One region of the Comamonas sp. Z1 genome, then DNA from elsewhere that is predicted to be linked to it. Evidence: riboswitches for the same ligand, from Rfam matches in the RefSeq annotation. Region 1 holds a riboswitch; each other region holds the start of a gene.

The links. Region 1 has a riboswitch for glycine ahead of FSY45_RS17035 (trimeric intracellular cation channel family protein). Riboswitches for the same ligand answer to the same signal wherever they lie in the genome.
Region 2: linked by a shared signal. The riboswitch ahead of gcvT (glycine cleavage system aminomethyltransferase GcvT) and the one ahead of FSY45_RS17035 (trimeric intracellular cation channel family protein) in region 1 are both predicted to bind glycine.
Region 3: linked by a shared signal. The riboswitch ahead of FSY45_RS09625 (D-amino acid dehydrogenase) and the one ahead of FSY45_RS17035 (trimeric intracellular cation channel family protein) in region 1 are both predicted to bind glycine.

Annotation. Positions count from the first base shown of each region.
Region 1 is NZ_VOQT01000009.1:154,328-160,819, forward strand. It holds gene mnmC (FAD-dependent 5-carboxymethylaminomethyl-2-thiouridine(34) oxidoreductase MnmC) at 1-1,189, opposite strand, end outside; gene FSY45_RS17035 (trimeric intracellular cation channel family protein) at 1,355-2,020, opposite strand; glycine riboswitch at 2,073-2,192, opposite strand; glycine riboswitch at 2,206-2,298, opposite strand; gene FSY45_RS28275 (hypothetical protein) at 2,542-2,670, shown strand; gene FSY45_RS17040 (fimbrial protein) at 2,828-3,862, shown strand; gene FSY45_RS17045 (hypothetical protein) at 4,212-4,916, shown strand; gene FSY45_RS17050 (sugar O-acetyltransferase) at 5,296-5,919, shown strand; gene FSY45_RS17055 (FAD-dependent oxidoreductase) at 6,328-6,492, shown strand, end outside.
Region 2 is NZ_VOQT01000001.1:154,534-161,025, reverse strand. It holds gene gcvP (aminomethyl-transferring glycine dehydrogenase) at 1-1,870, opposite strand, end outside; gene FSY45_RS00725 (MolR family transcriptional regulator) at 1,961-2,512, opposite strand; gene gcvH (glycine cleavage system protein GcvH) at 2,560-2,934, opposite strand; gene gcvT (glycine cleavage system aminomethyltransferase GcvT) at 3,057-4,193, opposite strand; glycine riboswitch at 4,258-4,383, opposite strand; glycine riboswitch at 4,403-4,513, opposite strand; gene FSY45_RS00710 (energy transducer TonB) at 4,602-5,192, opposite strand; gene FSY45_RS00705 (MBL fold metallo-hydrolase) at 5,206-6,288, opposite strand; gene FSY45_RS00700 (hypothetical protein) at 6,439-6,492, shown strand, end outside.
Region 3 is NZ_VOQT01000004.1:159,828-166,319, forward strand. It holds gene nhaA (Na+/H+ antiporter NhaA) at 1-333, opposite strand, end outside; gene FSY45_RS09615 (DMT family transporter) at 684-1,616, shown strand; gene FSY45_RS09620 (amino acid permease) at 1,779-3,209, opposite strand; gene FSY45_RS09625 (D-amino acid dehydrogenase) at 3,310-4,578, opposite strand; glycine riboswitch at 4,750-4,849, opposite strand; gene FSY45_RS09630 (amino acid permease) at 5,393-6,492, shown strand, end outside.

The DNA of each region.
Region 1 (6,492 bases):
CCAGTTGTGCGGGGCGTACCCAGCCAGCCTGCTCATGCCATACGGCGTGGCTGTCTGCAGGCAGCTGTGCCGCAGCCAGCTGAGCCGGCAGCGCAGGCGCACTCCAGTGCAGGCCCCAGGGGCTGTTCTCGCTGCCGGGTTGCAGCCATGACCTGGGCAGATGGGAGGGCTCGTTCAGGTCATGCTCCAGCACGCCGCCATGGGCCCAGTCCTGGGCTGGATACAACTTTTGCGCTTGGCTCAGTTGCTGCAGATTTTGTAGCGTTGTGCGTACGCCGCTTCTGGACAGGCGCGATAGAACACTGTCATCGGGCGAAATATGCGGGCAAAACAAGCCGGCTGGCAGGCCTGATGCTCCTGCCGCAGGCTCGGCCGCAGCATCCAGGACCGTCACTTCCCAGCCGCGTCTTGCCAGGCTGGCGGCAGCGGCGGCACCAGCCAGGCCTGCACCCAGCACCAGGCAGCGGCCGGCCTGGCCCACGGGCGCAGGCAGGCCGTCAGGGCGATGGCGTGGCTCCCAGGCCGGGTTGTAGGCTGCGTGCAGGTTATGGCGCTTGGGCGGCACGCCAGCGTGCTTCTTGACTTCAAAACCCTGAGCCTTGAGCGCCAGGCGCACATGGCCGGCCACGCACCAGGTGGCAAGCTGCGTGCCCCGGCGGCAATGGCGGGCAATGTTCTTCATGGCATCTTCATCCCACATCTCGGGGTTGAGCTGGGGGGAGAAGCCATCCAGATACACGCTGTCCGCCGTCATCTGCTGCTTGCGCAGCATGGTCCTGGCATCGCCTATATAGAGCGTCAGCAGCACCTGGCCGTCATCAAAGGAAAGGCGATGCACGCCCGGCAGCAGTCCCCACCATTGCTCGGCCAGTTGTTCGCCAAGCGCGCGCAGTACCTCATCGGCCGGCAAAAACGCGAGCAGATCCTCGCGCGAGACAGGGTAGGCCTCCACCGAGACAAAATGCAGAATGCGCGGGCGTCTGGGATCGGCCTTCCATGCCGCCCAGGTGACCAGGAAATTCAGGCCGAAGCCAAAGCCGGTCTCCAGAATGCGCCACTGCGCTGCATCGGCCCAGGCTGCTGGCAGGTTGCAGCCACCGAGAAAAACCTGGCTGGCCTGGTCGAGGCCGCCGAACTCGCTGTGATAGCGATCGCCGAATCTGGAGCTATAGGGGGTGCCATCCGGCATCCATGTGATCGGTTCAGACATGGAAAGTGAAACTACATGGGTAATGCATGGCGCAGTCTAGGTCAGAGCAGCCAGGCAAGGGCCGCCCCGCAGCGATGACTGCGTCCCCCCTCCTGCGTAGCAAGAGAGGGGAAAGGCGCGCAGCGCCACAGGGGGAGCTCGATCTTATTCCCAGCGCTGCTGGTACGAAAAAACCGGCAGGCGCCATTTGAAACGAATGGCGGCCAGACGGAAGGCCAGACCGCCGGCAAAACACACGATGGTGCTGATATTGGGGCTGACATCCAGATAGCGCAGGCCCAGGAACATCAGGCATACCGACAGCGACACGCTGGCATACAGCTCGCGGCGGAACACCACGGGGACCTGGTTGCAGAGCACATCGCGCAAGATGCCGCCGCTGATGCCGGTAATCATGCCGGCCATGATGATGACGATGGTGGGGTAGCCCAGCTCCAGCGCGGTATTGCAGCCGATCAGCGAAAAGGCGATCAGACCCATGGCGTCCAGCAGCAGAAACACCTGCTTGAGCCTGTGCATATGGCGTGCAATCACGGTGGTCAGCAGACCGAAGCTGATGACCAGATACACATACTCAGGGTGCTGGGTCCAGCCGATGGGGTAGTGGCCCAGCACCATGTCGCGGATGGTGCCGCCTCCCAGGGCAGTGACAAAGGCGATGACGACGACGCCGAAGATATCCATATTGCGCCGGCCTGCGGCGAGTGCGCCGGACATGGCTTCGGCGGTAATGGCCACCAGATAGATGACCAGCATGACGGTGAAGTTGGAGGCCTGGAACGAGTCCAGCAAAGAGACGGAAGGAAGCATGAAGGCACTTGAAAATAGACCAGCCACTCACATCGGCGGGAGTGTCCGGCTTGCCTCTCCCGCTGTCCTTTTACCTGAGAGTTGCGCATGAGCACCTTCGCGGTGGACATGCTTGCCCCTTCGGTGAGCCCTGCAGACTTGTGGTTGCGGGCTGCTCTCCAGTTGGCGATATCCGGGTCTTGTCAGACCCACCTGCGGTACTTATTGCCTGAGCGATTATGGGAGTTTGCGCCTTCGGCGGGAACCCTCTAAAGGCTCCGCTCTCCCGCGGGATGGGCGCGATTTTAGCCAGTTTCAGCGACTTTATTCGGGTTAATACCTGTATTGGTGTGCTTCTGCGGCCGCCGGCGCAGGGTGCGCAAGGCCGGTCCGACCCCGCCATGGCTCGCGCAAGCCCGCGTTTTCGTCTGTGAAGCCGCCCGCCATAACACGCGGTGCTCTCGAAGGCTCGCTCATTCTTCAGGCGTTGACAGACTGCTTAGGGACGACACGAACCTGTCGCGGCATGCAGAAACGGCCCTTTGAACCGTTACGTGGCGGTCATGCAATTCGAACAGCTTGTGTGGAGCGTAAAACAGCTGTTAAAGACAGGCGGCGTGCAGCAACTGGTGTTGGCGATTGCTGCCGCTTCGGCATGGGGCTGTGAGTGACTCAGGTCAGCCTGAGGCCGACCTGATTGCAAGCCTGAGTGGGGGGAAGTTCAAACCTCGGTGAGAGCCGGCTCACGCCAAACTTTTGAGAAAAATCCTAGAAATCGCCATATGAACCGCAAATACCATCCTCAGAAAAGATATTTGTGGAATTTCAATGGCAAATCAACGATTTCGAAAACGCAAATTGATGCCAGTCATTTTGCGATTCTTGTGCACCTCGTTTCTTGTGGCTGCACCCATGGCTGCACAGGCTCAAGACATCTGTTCTATCAGGCTGGACGACGACCGAGTTGTTCCAACAGTTGACTTGAAGGTTCAGCCGTGGGAGACCGGGGATTTTGATCCATCGGTCCCAGAGGGAACAGTTATTAGTTTGAAGTACACTCAGGCCTCGGGCATTGGTGGGTATATTCAGTGCAAAAAGAAAATGGGTACAACGCTTTACACCGTTTCGACCAGTAGCCAGTCGGACGGTTATGGTACTTTCAAGACTTCCATCGCTGGCGTGGGTATCAGAATCAGAGGGGGCATAAATGCCGAGAATTGGTGGCCTCAATCGCGATATGACGAGCGCACCAACTATTTTCTCGCGCCAGCTCAAGAGTTTGTCGTGGAATTGGTAAAAACGGGGCCCATCACGGCAGGGGGATATATTAGTGGACTGATTGGTGAGTCCAGATATGTTGACCTGCAACATACCTATAGAAGAATCTATATGGAAGGACGCGGAATCGTGGTTGAGCCTAGAGTGCCGACATGCAAGCTCAATACCCCACTGGTTCCGGTATCTCTCGATAGCATCAGTGCTTCCGACCTGATGGATAACGGAAAAGGGCCGTGGAAGGATTTCAGCCTGAGCCTTGCATGCGCTGGGGGTGATACCGGAACAAGTACCAGAATGTTTGTTGTATTTTCGGATGCGCAGAACCCGGCGAATCGATCAACGACTCTGTCCCTTTCTGAGGATTCGGTGGCCAAAAACGTAGGTATCGAGATTCAACGAGAAAATGAAGAGCTCGTGAGCTTCGGGCCCGAATCGGGGGAGGTCAATCAGTGGATGGTTGGCGAATTTGGCAATGAGCCGGTGAATATCAAACTGAAGGCCCGTTATACCTGGACGTCGCTCGTACAGAAGCCGACGCCCGGCAGCGCGAATGCCGATGCCACCTTTGTCATCAGCTACAAATAAAGTGTGGCTGGCACGGCCCAGCAAACCGAAGGTTTGCGGTTGAGACGAGGTGCTGTCCCCCGCAGGAAAGCCACTTTTCTCTAATGAGAGAGACCAGGTGGCGGGATACAGGCTCCCCGCAACTTTCTCTTGGAAGAGAGCAGGTTTGCGCATCCGCCCTTCCATTTATTCAGAGCCAAGGCGGCCAGGGCCTTAAGTGCCGCAAGTCTGCGCTGCACCAAAACGGTGTGTATGCCGTTTGGCACTTGCCTGCAGATGCCAGAGTAAAAATCGCAGCGGACAAGCTTAGATTGAATTTCGGAATCCACTCGGTCTGTCCGAGCGGAATGAGTGTCCGGCAGCGGAGAAAATGAAAAATACGTCCAACGTTGTCAGAGTTTGCAGAGTATTCGACTTCGACGAAAGTCCTTCTGAAATCTACGCAAAGCTATGCAAGAGCTTGTCTTTGCTTCCCGCACCTTGGGGGCTGGCAGATGTGGATATCATCACATTTGAAGACCGATCGGATTGGCCTGTCAATGAAGTGAGCTATCGACTTCACGAGGAGGTCAGTCGCCTTGAAATTGGACTTCTGAGCCGGAGGTATCGGCGACATTCAGAGGTGGCTCCATGCCTTGAAGACTACATGACTGTCGAATTTAATTCTGCAAAAAATGGAGCCGACCTGAAGTATGTCTTCGACCAGGTGATCCCCCTCTATATACGCAGCTTTGGTGCATTCTTCGCTGCGGTGGAGGACATGGATGTGTTGGCCGAAGAGGAAGATGAATTCTGGAAATCCAGCGATGAAGAACGTATGCATGCCCGGGCTCAAGCCGGTCCACGCAGACAAGAGTGCCTTCACATCAGGCAGGTGAACTACTGGGCCAGAGAACAGTGCAACAACTACTTCGGACTTGCGCCAGAGCAGGTGGTAGGCATACTCGGCGACCACGTCGCCCGTGCGGATGTGCTGGAGGAGGGCGCCTATATTGTTGTCTCGTACGACCCGCTGACCTCGGAGCAGGCGCAGGCAATCACTCCTGCATTGATGCCTTTGCTGAAGACGCGGTGAACTACTTGAAAGGGGCATTGTCTTCGCTGCGATGCAGGGAGCTTGGGGCGGGTATCGCACGCGATTCATCCAAACCTGCGGTGCATTTTCTACCGTGGTTGCCCACTTTCCCCTGGGTACCTATCGCGGTATGGCAGCAAGGTCGTGTACGAGTCGAATTGCCCTATCTTCCCGATACAGATGCTGTGCAAATACTCCGACTTGGCAGCCACCAATTCGCGCGACTAATACAAGCGGATGCCTCACTTGAGAGGTAGATCCGGACAAATTGCCGCATTGAGTGAGTGGCTCTGAGACGGTCGCTTGTGGCCAGGAGTTGCCGTAGGAGTGTCAGCGATGCGCTATGGTTATCGCCTTCCTAAAAAACTAGTCGCACCCAATGTCAAAGCTCGAAACGCAACTTGCTCATATTTGTTCTGGGCAAATGTATAACGACCTCTCGCCTGAATTGGTGGCGGCGAGGCAGAGTGCGGTGCTGCTGACCAATGAGTACAACAACTCCTTCTCGAAACCAGCTAGTGAGCGGGAGGCGATCCTCAGGTCTCTGCTAGGGCATCTAGGTCGAAACGTACACTTCGAACCGACCTTCCGTTGTGAGTTCGGGCGGAATATCCACATTGGCGACAATTTCTATGCCAACTTCGATTGCATCATGCTTGATGGCGGTGGCATATACATCGGTGACGATGTGCTCCTTGCGCCGCGAGTCGGTATCTATACGTCTAATCACGCAATTGACCCCATGGAGCGCGCCGCAGGTGGATGCTTCGCAAAGCCCGTAAAGATTGGCAATCGAGTCTGGGTTGGAGCAGGTGTGCACATCAATCCCGGGGTAGCGATTGGAGATGGTTCGATCATTGGCTCCGGCAGTGTTGTGACATCAGATATTCCGTCAGGTGTCATCGCTGCCGGAGTCCCATGCAAAGTCATCCGACTGATTTCCGAACAGGACAAAACTGGATTTAAGCCTCAATTCATGTCGAATGGCTTGTCTAACTTATAGATTCAGTAGTTCGATGAAACCCTCGGAACGACTGCACTGGGTCGGCAGCATCAGTTCGCAGTTCACGAGAGCTGTCGTTCAATTGTCTTGTGCACTGCGCCCAGCCAGTTTTCGGTTTGAGGCGCACAGCGGAAGTCTGGCCAGGTAGCAGGTCAACGTCTGGTATCTGAGGTAGCGGTCGCAGACTTGCCGCATCTCTGCGTCTGTAACCAGCCTAGACCCCCCATTCGCGGCCTCGTGCTGAACGGGGCTGCTTCTGGCCGAACGCTGCCATAACAGGCTGAGGTGGTCGACTCAATGAGAACGCCCAATTCGACCCGTTTCTCACGGTGGGTATCGATTGACGGGAATATTTGCTCCATTGGACACATCCAATGTGTAGATCCATTGATTGCGAAGGAGTGAATCATGGGCATAGAGCACAGCAAAATCCTCGAACGCGAGGAGGTTGCACAGGGTACGATGGCATTCCATCTCGCCAAACCGGCGGGGTTTGATTTCCGCCCTGGACAGGCGTTTGAAATCCAGCTGCCGGGCGCGGTCCCTGGGGAGAGCAAAGAGGAGCGATGTCAC
Region 2 (6,492 bases), on a different contig from region 1:
CCATTTGCGCACTGGCCGGGTTGGTGCCGTGGGCGCTGCTGGGAATCAGGCAGATATTGCGGTGTGCCTCGCCGCGTGATTCATGGAAGGCCTTGATGGCCAGCAGACCTGCGTATTCGCCCTGGCTGCCTGCATTGGGCTGCAGGCTGATGCCCGCGTAGCCCGTGGCCTGGCACAGCCAGTCGCGCAGTTGTCGGTCCAGCTCGGCATAGCCTTGCAGCTGGTTGGCGGGCGCAAACGGGTGGATGTCGGCGAACTCTGGCCAGGTGATGGGAATCATCTCGCTGGTGGCATTGAGCTTCATGGTGCAACTGCCCAGCGGGATCATGCTGCGGTCCAGCGCCAGGTCCTTGTCGCTGAGGCTGCGTATATAGCGCAGCATGGCGGTTTCGGAGTGGTGGGTGTTGAAGACCGGGTGGGTCAGATAGGCCGTGCTGCGCTGCAGGGATTCGGGGATCAGCGAGGTCGGGCCTTCGTCCATGGCCTCGATGGTGGGCAGGGCCTGGCCCTCCTGGGCAAAGATGCTCCAGAGCAGCTCGACATCGGCCCGGGTCGTGGTTTCGTCCAGGCTGATGCAGAGATATTCATCCCAGGCTTTGCGCAGGTTGACGCCTCGGGAGACGGCGCGAGCCGCCAGGGCGTCGGTGGCCTCCCGGGTGTGCAGGCTCACGGTGTCGAAGGCTGTGTCGTGGTGATGGGCGCTGAAGCCCAACTGGGCCAGGCCACGGCTCAGAATCGCTGTGAAGCGTGCCACACGCTGGGCAATGCGCCTCAACCCCTGGGGGCCGTGGTAGACGGCATACATGCTGGCAATCACTGCCGGCAGGACCTGGGCCGTACAGATATTGGATGTCGCTTTCTCGCGGCGGATATGTTGTTCGCGCGTCTGCAGCGCGAGGCGGTAGGCGGGCTTGCCATGCGCATCGACGCTGACACCCACCAGACGGCCGGGCAGGCTGCGTTTGTATTCGTCGCGGCAGGCCATGAAGGCCGCGTGTGGACCGCCTGCGCCCATGGGCATGCCGAAGCGCTGGCTGTTGCCCACGACAATATCGGCATCCCATTCGCCGGGCGGTGTCAGCAGGGTCAGAGCCAGCAGGTCGGTGGCCACGATGGCGGCGGCCTGCTTGGCGTGAATGGCTTGCACATCGGCCTTCCAGTCCACGATCCAGCCGCTGGATGCGGGGTACTGGATGACGGCAGCAAACAGATCGCCTGCCAGCGCGGCCTCCCACTCTTGCTGGCTGTTGGCGATCACCACTTCGATGCCGATCGGCCGGGCACGGGTCTCGATGACTTCAATTGTTTGCGGGTGCAGATCGCCGGCCAGCACGATGCGATGGCTTCTGGATTTGACGGAGCGCCTGGCCAGTGTCATGGCCTCGGCGGCTGCCGTGGCCTCGTCCAGCATGGATGCATTGGCAATCGGCATGCCGGTCAGGTCGGTCACCATGGTCTGGAAGTTGACCAGCGCCTCCATGCGGCCTTGTGAGATTTCTGCCTGGTAGGGGGTATAGGCCGTATACCAGGCTGGATTCTCGAGGATGTTGCGCAGGATGACGCCCGGCGTGTGCGTGCCGTAGTAGCCCTGGCCGATAAAGCTCTTCAGAACCTGATTCTTGCTGGCGATGGCCTTGAGTTCGGCCAGCGCAGCGGCTTCGGTAATCGGCGCCGGAAGATCCATGGGCCTGGCGCGTGCGATGGAGTCGGGCATCACATCGCGAATCAAGGCATCCAGCGAGGGCTTGCCGATGGCGGCCAGCATTTTTTGCTGCTCATCGGCGTCCGGGCCTATATGACGGGGGATGAATTCGTGGCTGTTTTCCAGCGCTTGCAGGGAAGCGACGGGGGCGGGAGGCGACATCAGCATGGGAGGGACCTATTCTCAAATACTGTGACTGACGGTTTGCATGCCAGGCATGCGTGAATGCCGTATGCCTGAAGGCATGCGGCCGGTGCTTCAAGCAGCGCTGGCTTGTTCCAGCGCGGTGTTCATCAGAGCCAGGCGTTCGCTTTCCTGGTCGGCATATTCCCAATCGGGATATTTGCTGCGTGCCACGGTGTTCAGCCATTGCTGGCAGGCCAGGGCAAGCAGGGCTTGCTGTTGCAGATCGGCATCGATGCTGCCTGTGATCTTGAGCTGACCAAAGGCGGTGGCCACGTGGGCGCGACAGACCGAGCGCAGATAGATCTGGTTCATGTCGTCGCTGGCCAGCCACTGGGCCTTGGCCGCATCGTCATGAGCCAGCATGTCCTTGGGCACGGGCAGATCCCAGCCGCTCAGTTGTTGGTGCAGAAAGCGCAGGGTCTTGGCAGACTTGCCGCCCGTCTGCTCCTGGTACCACTCTTGAAGAGCGGCCAGTGTGTCGCTGCCATCATCGCTGCCGAAGGGGCTGAAGTCGTCACCGCAGTCGTAATAGAAGTCCTGGGCTGCGATGCGCGCAAAGGTCGGGTGGCTGGTCTCGCGGGCGAGACCGACGTCCGGATCGTCGAAATACAGAATGGTGCTCATGGCTGCATGCAAAAACGGCCTTCGCAATGCGAGGGCCGTTGATACGCTTAGTTGTCCTTGGCGAAGTCGTTGTAGGCAGTCTCTTCCATCAGGCCTTCGAGCTCGCCCACATTGCTCATCTTGACCTTGAAGAACCAGCCAGCGGCCAGGGGGTCGCTGTTGGCGAGCGACGGGTCGTCGCGCAGGGCTTCGTTGACTTCGACGATCTCGCCGGTCACGGGCATGTAGACATCGGCAGCGGCCTTGACGGACTCGACCACGCCAGCCACATCGCCGGCCTTGAAGGTGGAGCCCACGGCAGGCAGGTCCACAAACACCACATCGCCCAGTGCATCCTGTGCGTGTACGGTGATGCCGACGATGGCGGCATTGCTGTCAGCGGCGTTGATCCATTCGTGTTCTTTGGAATACTTGATGCTCATGGAAAGCTCCAGATGGGGGATTCAGGGGAATCGGGTGTTGTTTGAGAAAGGTCCAGCTCGCACTTTAGCGGTGTTCTGGCCGCTGTTTGGCAAACTGGCCCGTCTCATGCGCGGCGGCAGACCTAGCCGCGGTAGTAGCGGGTGGGAACGAAGGGCGTGGCGACTACCTTCATGGGCACGGGCTTGCCGCGCACCATGGCGAAGATTTCCGTATCGATGGCGGCGTAGTCGGGCTCGACATAGGCCAGCGCCACAGGCTGGTTGAGCGTGGGGCTGAGCAGGCCGCTGGTGATGTGGCCGATATGCTGTCCGTCCATGTTTTCCAGCACGGCAGGCTCGCGTACGGGAATGCGTTCCAGCGCGATCAGGCCCACGCGCTTGCGGCGCAGCGACTGAGGGTTCTGCAATTGCTCCAGCACGATGGCCGCACCGGGAAAACCGCCCTCGCGCTCGCCGCCGGTGCGGCGAACCTTCTGCATGGCCCAGTTCAGCGCGGCTTCGACCGGCGTGGTGCTGGTGTCTATGTCGTTGCCGTACAGGCAAAGTCCGGCTTCAAGGCGCAGCGAGTTGCGCGCGCCCAGACCGATGGGGGCCACCTCGGGCTGTGCCAGCAGAGCTTCGGCAAAGGCTTCGGCAGCTTCGCCGGGCAGGGAGATTTCAAAGCCGTCCTCGCCCGTATAGCCGCTGCGCGTGATGTAGAGCGCATGGCCTTGCCAGTCGAAGTAATTGCCGGTCATGAAGAGCAGTTGCGTCACACCGGGAATCAGACGCGAGAGGGCAGTGACGGCTTGCGGGCCTTGCAGGGCCTGCAGGGCGCGCTCGGGCAGTGGGACGACCTCGCAGCGGCTGGCGATGCGGCTCTGGATATGAGCGATATCGGCCTCTTTGCAGGCACCGTTGACGATGAGGAACAGATCTTCGCCGCGGTTGACGAACATCAGGTCGTCGAGAATTCCGCCTTGTTCATCGAGCAGCAGGCCGTAGCGCTGCTTGTGCAGGCCCAGGTCCATGACATCGACGGGCATCAGCGATTCGAGCGCGGCGGCGGCATCGGGGCCGCGCAACAGCAACTGGCCCATGTGCGAGACATCGAACAGGCCGGCAGCCTTGCGCGTGTGCAGATGCTCGGCCATCAGGCCTTGAGGGTATTGCACGGGCATGGCGTAGCCGGCAAACGGCACCATGCGGGCACCCAGTTTCTGGTGCAGTGCAAACAGCGGTGTGGAACGCAGATCGGAAGAGGTGTCAGCAGCAGTCACAGGCAAGCGCTCCGGTGGTCAAACCAAAATGAGTGGCCATGCATGACTGGGCCATGCGTGGCGGGCTTGCCCTGCTGTCCGCTTTACCTGAGAGATTCACTGCACGCATTGCATCGGGCAGTTTGCTCCTTCGGTGGATGCCGGCGCACATACGAAATGACGGCCTGCATCTCTCTCCAGCAAGGGACGCTGCAGGTTTGCACACCTTGCAGCGCTTGTCAGTCCTTTTGCCTGAGCGTTTTGACACCGGGTTGGGGGTCTGCGCCTTCGGCGGTGCGAGGCAGCTTCAAGCTGCAGGCACTCTCTCCTGACCTTGGCGATTCTAGCGGTGGGCAAGGGGCTTGCACCACCGAATCGGATGGATTCTGGGGTTTTCGAGCACAGATCGCTGGAATTGAGCTTGCGGTCTCACTGCGGTTCTGTGTTCATGGCGGGCGTACGAGGAACATCGATCTCCTGGCGCGGAAACACCAGTTGGTAGGGTTGTTCGAAGCAGGACGTCACGGGCTGGCCCTGGCGCATGCCGGGCTTGAACTTCCAGCGTTCGAGCGAGCGCATGATGGACTTCACGATGCGGGGATCGGTATCGGCGGGCTGGTAGGCCACACGGCCGAGTTCGCCCTGGGCCGTGACTTCCAGGCGGAAGACCACCGTGGTCTCCAGCCCGTTCGGAAACCAGTGGGCGCTGATGAAAGGCGTGGTGTGGCGGCGTGGCTGCGGTTGCCGATCGAGCTGGGCGGGGGGTGTGCAGTCTGCCTTGATCCAGGCAGGCCATTCCATGCTCTGTGGCCGCCTGTGCTGCGTGTCCAATGGCGGAGCCGGCGTCGGCTCCGGCTGCCCGGAAACTGTGATCGAGATGCCGGCATTCGGTGGTTGCTTGGGCTGGCTGCCATCGGAGAGGTGGGAGCAGGCTCCGAGCAGCAAGGCGGTCAGAGACGCGGCGCAGGCGGCGGCAAGGTGTGAGGTGCGCGAAATGTCCATGAGGACATTGTCGGCCATGCGGGTTGCACCTTCAGGGTTGCGCGGGGCGCAGATCCAGTCCCTTGCTGTCGGCCTCGGCGCAGGCGCGCCACCAGGGCGATCCGGCATGGGGGGCATCCAGGTCCAGGCGCTCACCCATCATGGGCGTGGCGATCTCTATGCCGTGCTGCCTGCCCAGACTCAGGATCTGCTCGAAGGGGTCCCACCAGGCATGCATGGCGAGGTTGAAAGTGCCGTTGTGTATGGGCAGCAGCCATTGGCCGCCGAGATCCCGGTGTGCCTGCACGGTCTGCGCCGGATGCATATGGACATAGGGCCAGTGGGCGTCGTAGGCGCCGGTCTCCATCAACGTGACATCGAAGGGGCCGAAGCGCCTGCCGATTTCGGCAAAACCGTCGAAGTAGCCGCCATCGCCGCTGAAGAAGACGCGCAGCGGCCTGTCGGCCTGGCGATCTTCTATGGTCCAGGACGCCCAGAGCGTGCGGTTGCCGTCGCGCAGGCTGCGTCCCGAGAAATGCTGGGCCGGCGTGGCCGTGAAGCGCAGGCCGTCGACCTCGCTGCCCTGCCACCAGTCGTGCTGCACGATCTTGTCGGCCGGCACGCCCCAGGCCACCAGTCTGTCTCCCACTCCCAAGGGGCAGAGAAAAACTCCCACCTTGGGCGCGAGCACGCGAATGGTGGCGCGGTCCAGATGGTCGTAGTGGTCATGCGAGAGCAGCACGCCGCGCAAGGCAGGCAACTCGTCCAGGGCAATCGGCGGGGCATGAAAGCGCTTGGGGCCGGCAAACGATAGCGGCGAGGCGCGCTCGGAAAACACGGGGTCCGTCAACCACCAGGCGCCGCGCAGCTTCATCAGCAAGGTCGAATGGCCCAGGCGATACAGGCTGCGTTCGGGCGCGAGGTTCAGTTCGGTCGTGCTCAGCGGCAAAACGGGCAGCGCCTTGCCCGGCTGGGAATCGGCCGGCTTGTTGAAGAGGAACTTCCATAGCGTCCCGGCATCTGGCTTGGGGCTGTTGACCGGACGCGGATGCGTGTTGCGAAAACGCCCGCCCGAATACTGGGGCGAGTCCTCGTAGTCGGTGATGGAGGTGGAGAGACTTGGTTTGCGAAACAAGATCAGGCGCCTTATTGAGACATTGGCCGCAGTTTGGGACGGTTTGCAGCGCTGCAAGAGCCGGCTTGCAAGAGGCCGTAACACAGGCACGGCCATTCAGCTGCTTTCTCGGGGCGGATGCGACACTCGCTGCCTGAGGAGCAAATGCACATGAATCCCATGGTTCACAATTTGGAGAGCATGCTGGCGGCCGGCAAGGATGGT
Region 3 (6,492 bases), on a different contig from region 1:
GCGACGGATTTCCATGCCCACGACCAGGAAGAACACCGTCATCAGCACATCGTTGACGATGAAATGCAGATCGGTGCTGAAGCTCCACGGGCCCAGCGTCAGCGCGACGGGGGCATGCCATAGTGCAAAGTAGCTTGGCGCCGCAGCGGAGTTGGCCCAGATCAGGGCGACGGCAGCGGCCAGCATGAGCACCATGCCGGCAAAGGATTCGATATGCAGCAGGTGCGAGATTTGTGCCTGCACGCGCTCGGTCGCGGATTGCAGCGCGGGAACACGGGGTGAATTTTGGGATGCAAAAGGCGCAGGGGCCTGCACAAGTGTTTGTGGGTCCATGTGTGGGTAGGTGTCTGAAGTCGTACGCTGAAGGCGTGCGGCACCTGAGGCAATTCCTGCTGGTGCCGTCTGCACTGCAAACGACTGGCGCGCTGGCGGCCCGACCTGCGCATGAACATTCACCTGCCATCGCCACCTTGTGTGACGGGCACCCAGCTGAAATTGTAGCTAAAGACGCAGAAATGGTCTGGATTTGAGGTTATTTTGCCGGGGTGGAGGCTTCGTCACCAGAACGGAAGCCGTTCGCGCTTCACGTCGCCTTGGCTTGAGCGGGTGGACTGCACGAATCGCGTCAGCACCGTCCGGCAGCCGGCGCTATGCTGGCGCGCTAACAGAAAAGAAAGCATCTCATGCCGGGCATAGGAATGGAATATTTGTGGGTGGGGGTGGTGCTGTTTGCGGCGGCGGCGCAGACGGTGCGCAACACGGCCCAGCGCTCGCTGACGGTGCAGGTCGGCACCTTGCCAGCCACGCTGGTGCGCTTTCTCTATGGCCTGCCGTTTGCTGCCATCTATCTGCTGGCGCTGTACAGTCTGGGCGATCCGTCCCTGGTGCTGCCGAAGTTCAGTGCCGCGTATCTGGGCTGGATCGCGCTTGGTGCCTTCTTTCAGGTTGCGGCCACGGCTGCCTTGCTCATGGCCATGAAGGAGCGCAATTTTGCCGTGGCGGTCACGCTGTCCAAGACCGAGGTGCTGCAGGTGGCCTTGTTTGCCGCCATGTTTCTGCACGAGCTGCCGACCCGGCTGGCGCTGCTGGCCATGGTGCTTGCCACCGTGGGCGTGCTGATGCTGTCGCTGCCGCCGCGCGGGCAGCTGTTCACGCTCTCGGCTTGGACCAGCAAATCTTCGGTCTACGGGCTGATCTGCGGCGCCTGTTTTGCGCTGGCCACGGTGGGCTTTCGCGGCGGCGCGGTCGAGATCGCAACACTGGGCGTGAGCTCGCCCTGGCTGTCCGGGGCCTGGGGCGTGCTGATCGCGCAGACCATGCAGTCCGTCGTCATGAGCGCCTGGATTGTCAGAACCCATGAGCAGGGCCTGCGTCCCATCTTCAAGGCCTGGCGCATCTCGCTGCTGGCCGGCAGCATGGGCGCTGCGGCCTCGCTGGCCTGGTTCACCGCCTATGCCATGCAGGGGGCCGCTGCCGTGCGCACCCTGGGCATGGTGGAGGTGGTGTTCAGCTATATCGTCTCGCGCAAGGTGTTCAGCGAGAAGCTCTCATTGACGGAAAAGCTGGGCATGGCGCTGATGATGCTGGGCCTGGTGCTGATCTGTCTGCAGCTCTGATTTCAAGAGCTACCTGCGCTTGTCTATGCTCTTTTTCAAAGCTAAAAGTCTTTGAAATGAACTATGAAAAAGCGCAAGAAGCTTCTGAATCAATAGCGTGCTGCCGCGGCTGTCGCTGTCTCAGCTGCAGCCAGGGCATCGACAGCGCGGCTGTGCTGCGCCTCAGGCGGCTTGCTGTTGCGCTTGCGCCAGGCGTTGGCGCTGCTCGGGCTTGACCGCGTAGAGCCGGTAGCCGATCGTCAGCAGCGCAAACCACAGGGGCGCGATATAGAGCGCCACGCGGGTGCTGGCATCCAGCGACAGGCAGACCAGCACCACGGCCAGAAAGGCCAGCACAAACCAGTTGGTGAACGGCGCGCCGGGCATGCGGTAGGCCACGGCTGCGGCATGACCCAGGCTGACGGCGCGGCGATAGCGCAGATGGGAGAAGACGATGATGCCCCAGGTCCAGACGGCGCCTATGGTGGCAATGCTGGTCACGTAGATGAAGGCTTCCTCGGGCACCAGATAGTTCAGCACCACGCCGACCAGCATGAAGGCTGCAGAGATCAAAATGCCGGCGGCCGGCACATGGCGTGAATTGATCCGGCCCAGCCTGGCGGGCGCCTGTTTGAATTGCGCCAGCGTATAGAGCATGCGGCCCGTGCTGAAGATGCCGCTGTTGCACGAAGAGGCTGCGGCGGTGATGACCACGAAGTTGATGATGCCGGCAGCGGCGGGAATGCCCAGCTTGTCGAAGACATGGACGAAGGGGCTCATGTCGGGGCTGAGCTCGTTCCAGGGCACCAGCGACATGATGACGATCAGGGCACCGATATAGAAGATCAGAATGCGGTAGACGATGCTGTTGGTGGCGCGAGGCAGCACTTTCTCGGGCGACTCGGCCTCGCCGGCCGTCACGCCGATCAGCTCCACGCCGGTATAGGCAAAGCAGGCGATCTGCAGGGTGAAGACCACGCCCACCATGCCCACGGGCGCAAAGCCGCCGTGCGACCAGAGATTGGCGAAGCTTGCCGTCTGGCCCAGCGGTCCCCAGCCCGTGGTGATGATGGCCACACCCAGCACCAGCGTGGCAACAATGGTCACGACCTTGATCAGCGCGAACCAGAATTCCAGCTCGCCGAAGACCTTGACCGCAATCAGATTCACGCCCAGCAGCACGGCCAGGGTGGCGAGCGCCGGAACCCATTGCGGAATGGCCGGAAACCAGTAATGGGTGTAGATGCCTATGGCCGTGAGCTCGGCCATGCCCGTCACCACCCAGGTGAACCAGTAGGTCCAGCCGGTGACGAATCCGGCCCAGGGGCTGACATAGGTTTCGGCATAGGTGGCAAAAGAGCCGGCCACCGGGCGGTGCACCAGCAACTCGCCCAGTGCCCGCATGATGAAGAAGATGGCCAGCCCCGCGATGGCGTAGCTGACCAGCAGCAGCGGCCCGGCCTTGTGGATCGCCTTGGCCGAGCCCAGGAACAGGCCCACGCCAATGGCACCGCCCAGGGCGATCAGCTGGATGTGCCGGTCCTTGAGGCCGCGCTCCAGCTCCCCTGTCTGCTGCAGCGACTCCCCGGCTGCGCTTGGATGATTTCGACTCATGTTGTATGTCTCCGTTTTGCCATTCACACGGCAACAGCTGCCCCTCACGGGGCGCTGCAGCTGCCGTGTCTGGCTTGTTGATGAGGTTTTCAGGTCGTGGTCAGGCGCTGGCGGTGCTCAGCGTGGCCGGTCGGGGCTGTCTGCTGGCGCTGCCCATGGACTGCAGCACGAGGTCGCCGACCATGTCGGCGGTGACGGCCGACAAGGTCCAGCCCAGATGGCCGTGGCCGGTGTTGTAGAACACGCAGGGCTTGTTGCCGGGGCCCACGCGCGGCAGCATGTCCGGCATCATGGGGCGCAGGCCAGCCCAGGGCACGACGCTGCGCGTGCTGACACCGGGGAAGCACTGCTGAACCCATTCGATGAGCGGGCGGATGCGGTCGGCGCGGATGTCCTTGTTGAAGCCGTTGAACTCCGCCGTACCGGCAACTCGGAAGCGATCGTCGCCGAGGCGGCTGGTGACCAGCTTGGTCTCGTCGTCCAGCAGACTCACCACGGGGGCTGCGGCGCGGCTGGCTTCGTCCGGCAGATTCACCGTGATGGAATAGCCCTTGACCGGATAGATGTTGACGCTGTCGCCGAGCTGGGCGGCCAGGGCGCGGCTGGCCGTGCCTGCGCAGACCACCATGGCGTCGAAAGTCGAGGTCTCGGTTTCCAGGCCCTGGCGCACGGTCACGCTGGCCTGCTTGCCATTGCTGTTCACCGACACGATTTCCTGGCCGTAGCGGCATTGCACGCCCAGTCGCTCGCAGGCGGCGGCAAGGCCGCTGGTGAACTTGTGGATGTCGCCCGTGGAGTCGCTCTCGGTGAAGTAGCCGCCGTAGAAGGTTCCGGACAGGGTCGGCTCTATGGAGCGCATCTCCTGCGGTGTCACGGCGCGGCGCTCCAGACCGCCTTTGGCCAGCAACCGGGAAACCTTGCCCGCATGTTCAAAGCCTGCTCGGTCGCGGTAGATATGCAAGATGCCTTTTTGCTTCAGATCGAAGTCAATGCCTTCGCTGGCCGCCCAGTCAAACAGGTGCTCACGTGCCGCAATCGCCAGCCTGGCGGTCTCCACGGTGTTTTTCTCGTAATGGGGGATGGCAGCGAGAAACTGGCAGAACCAGGAAATCTTGTGCCAGCTGGGCCTGGGGTTGAGCAGCAGCGGAGCATCGCTCTTGAACATCCACTTGAGGCCCTTGACGATGGTGGACCAATGGGTCCAGACCTCGGCGTTCGAGGCCGAGAGCTGGCCGCCATTGGCGAACGAGGTTTCCATGGCGGCATAGCGCTGCTTCTCGAACAGGGTGACGGAAAATCCGCGGCGTGCGAGGGCGTAGGCGGTGGTCACGCCCGTGATGCCACCGCCGATGACGGCGATTGTCTTCATGATTCAGATTCCAGAAACGTCAAGGGTGGAGCCCGTGCGCAACATGCGCAGCGAACGCCCCCTCTGTTCTGGACCTGAGAGATTCACGAGGCAGGGCCTTGCGGCGCTGCTCGCTTGCTCCTTCGGTATGCCCGGCGGACGATGACGTCCGGACATTCTTCAGAGTGTGTGAAAGCGATGCCGATCCTTTGGCCTGAGAGTTTCCGGGGCGGTTGCTCCTTCGGCGCTGCATGCGCCAAGTTTGCGCTGCAGTCTCTCTCGGCATCACCGGGCTGAGAGCCTGTGGGCAAATGTAGGAAGAATGGCGGCGCCTGGATATACGGGTTTTCTAGACTTCTGCGCCAGGGCTCAGCCATGGCTGCTCATGTCGGGCCCATGCTATTTGATAGCGCCTACCGCTTATCCTTCAAGGGAATATTGATTATTTGTCTATGAAAATGAATTTATTAAAGCGCAGTGTGCTTCTAAATTCATAGCGATAGACGCTGTCAAGTGCCGCCGAGCAGCCCCAGAGTCAGCCCCTGCATTGGCATGGCGGGTCATGGTCGGCGGTGGATTTGGGCAAAATATCGTCTTTGCCTGTCAATGGGCCCGGCGATATCACCGCTTTGCCATTGAAGCACCCGACTGGGGTGGCTGCCGATTCAGGATGCAACTGGCCTATCCGCCATGGCGTTCTGCTGTCATGGCTTCGTTCCTTTGTCCTTGTTGCCCGCGACCGTCATGGTCGCCTTTTTGCGTTGCCTGTCGCAGCGCCTGCGGGATGGTTGGGTGTTTTGTCCGGATGGGCGCAAACCATTACAACAAGACATTTATGTCCCAACCCAACTCAAGCCAGCAGCTCGCGCCGACTGGTGATGGTGACGATAACCAGCCCCGCTTGCACCGGGTGCTCAAGCAGCGCCACCTGAGCATGATCGCCATTGGCGGCGCCATCGGAACGGGCCTGTTCGTGGCCTCCGGCTCGGCCATCGCCCAGATCGGCCCCGGCGGCGCCGTGCTCACCTATCTGCTCATCGGCATCATGGTGTACTACATCATGACCAGCCTGGGCGAGCTGGCTGCCTTCATGCCGGTGGCCGGTTCCTTCTCGACCTATGCCTCGCGCTATGTGGATCGCGGCTTCGGCTTTGCGCTGGGCTGGAACTTCTGGTTCAGCTGGGCCGTGGTGGTGGCGGTGGATCTGGTGGCCTCGCAACTGGTCATGGCCTACTGGTTTCCCGATGTGCCGGGCATCCTCTGGAGCGGCCTGTTCCTGCTGCTGATGGTGGGGCTGAACGCGTTTTCCGCGCGCGGCTTTGCCGAGGCCGAGTACTGGTTCGCGCTGATCAAGGTGCTGGCCGTGGTGGCCTTTCTGATCACTGGCGTGCTGATTCTGTTCGGCATCATCAGCAACGGCCATGTACCGGGCTTCGAGAACTGGACCACGGGCGATGCGCCATTCGTCGGCAATTTCGCGACCTTTGTGGGCGTGGCCATGATCGTGGCCTATTCCTTCCAGGGCACGGAGCTGGTGGGCGTGGCGGCGGGCGAATCCGAGAATCCGCGCGAGAACGTGCCGCGTGCGATTCGCCAGGTGTTCTGGCGCATCCTGCTGTTCTATGTGCTGGCCATTGTCGTCATCGGCTTTCTGATTCCCTATACCGATCCGCAGCTGCTGCGCACCGATGTGGCCGATATCGCCGTGAGCCCGTTCACGCTGGTGTTCCAGCACGCGGGCCTGCTGTCGGCGGCCACGGTGATGAATGCGGTGATCCTGACCTCGGTGCTGTCGGCCGGTAACTCCGGCATGTATGCAGCCACGCGCATGCTCTACAACATGGCGACCGAGGGCAATGCACCGCGCATCTTCTCCCGGCTGACCCAGAACGGCGTGCCGCTGGTGGCCTTGATCGGCAGCACGCTGGTCGCCAG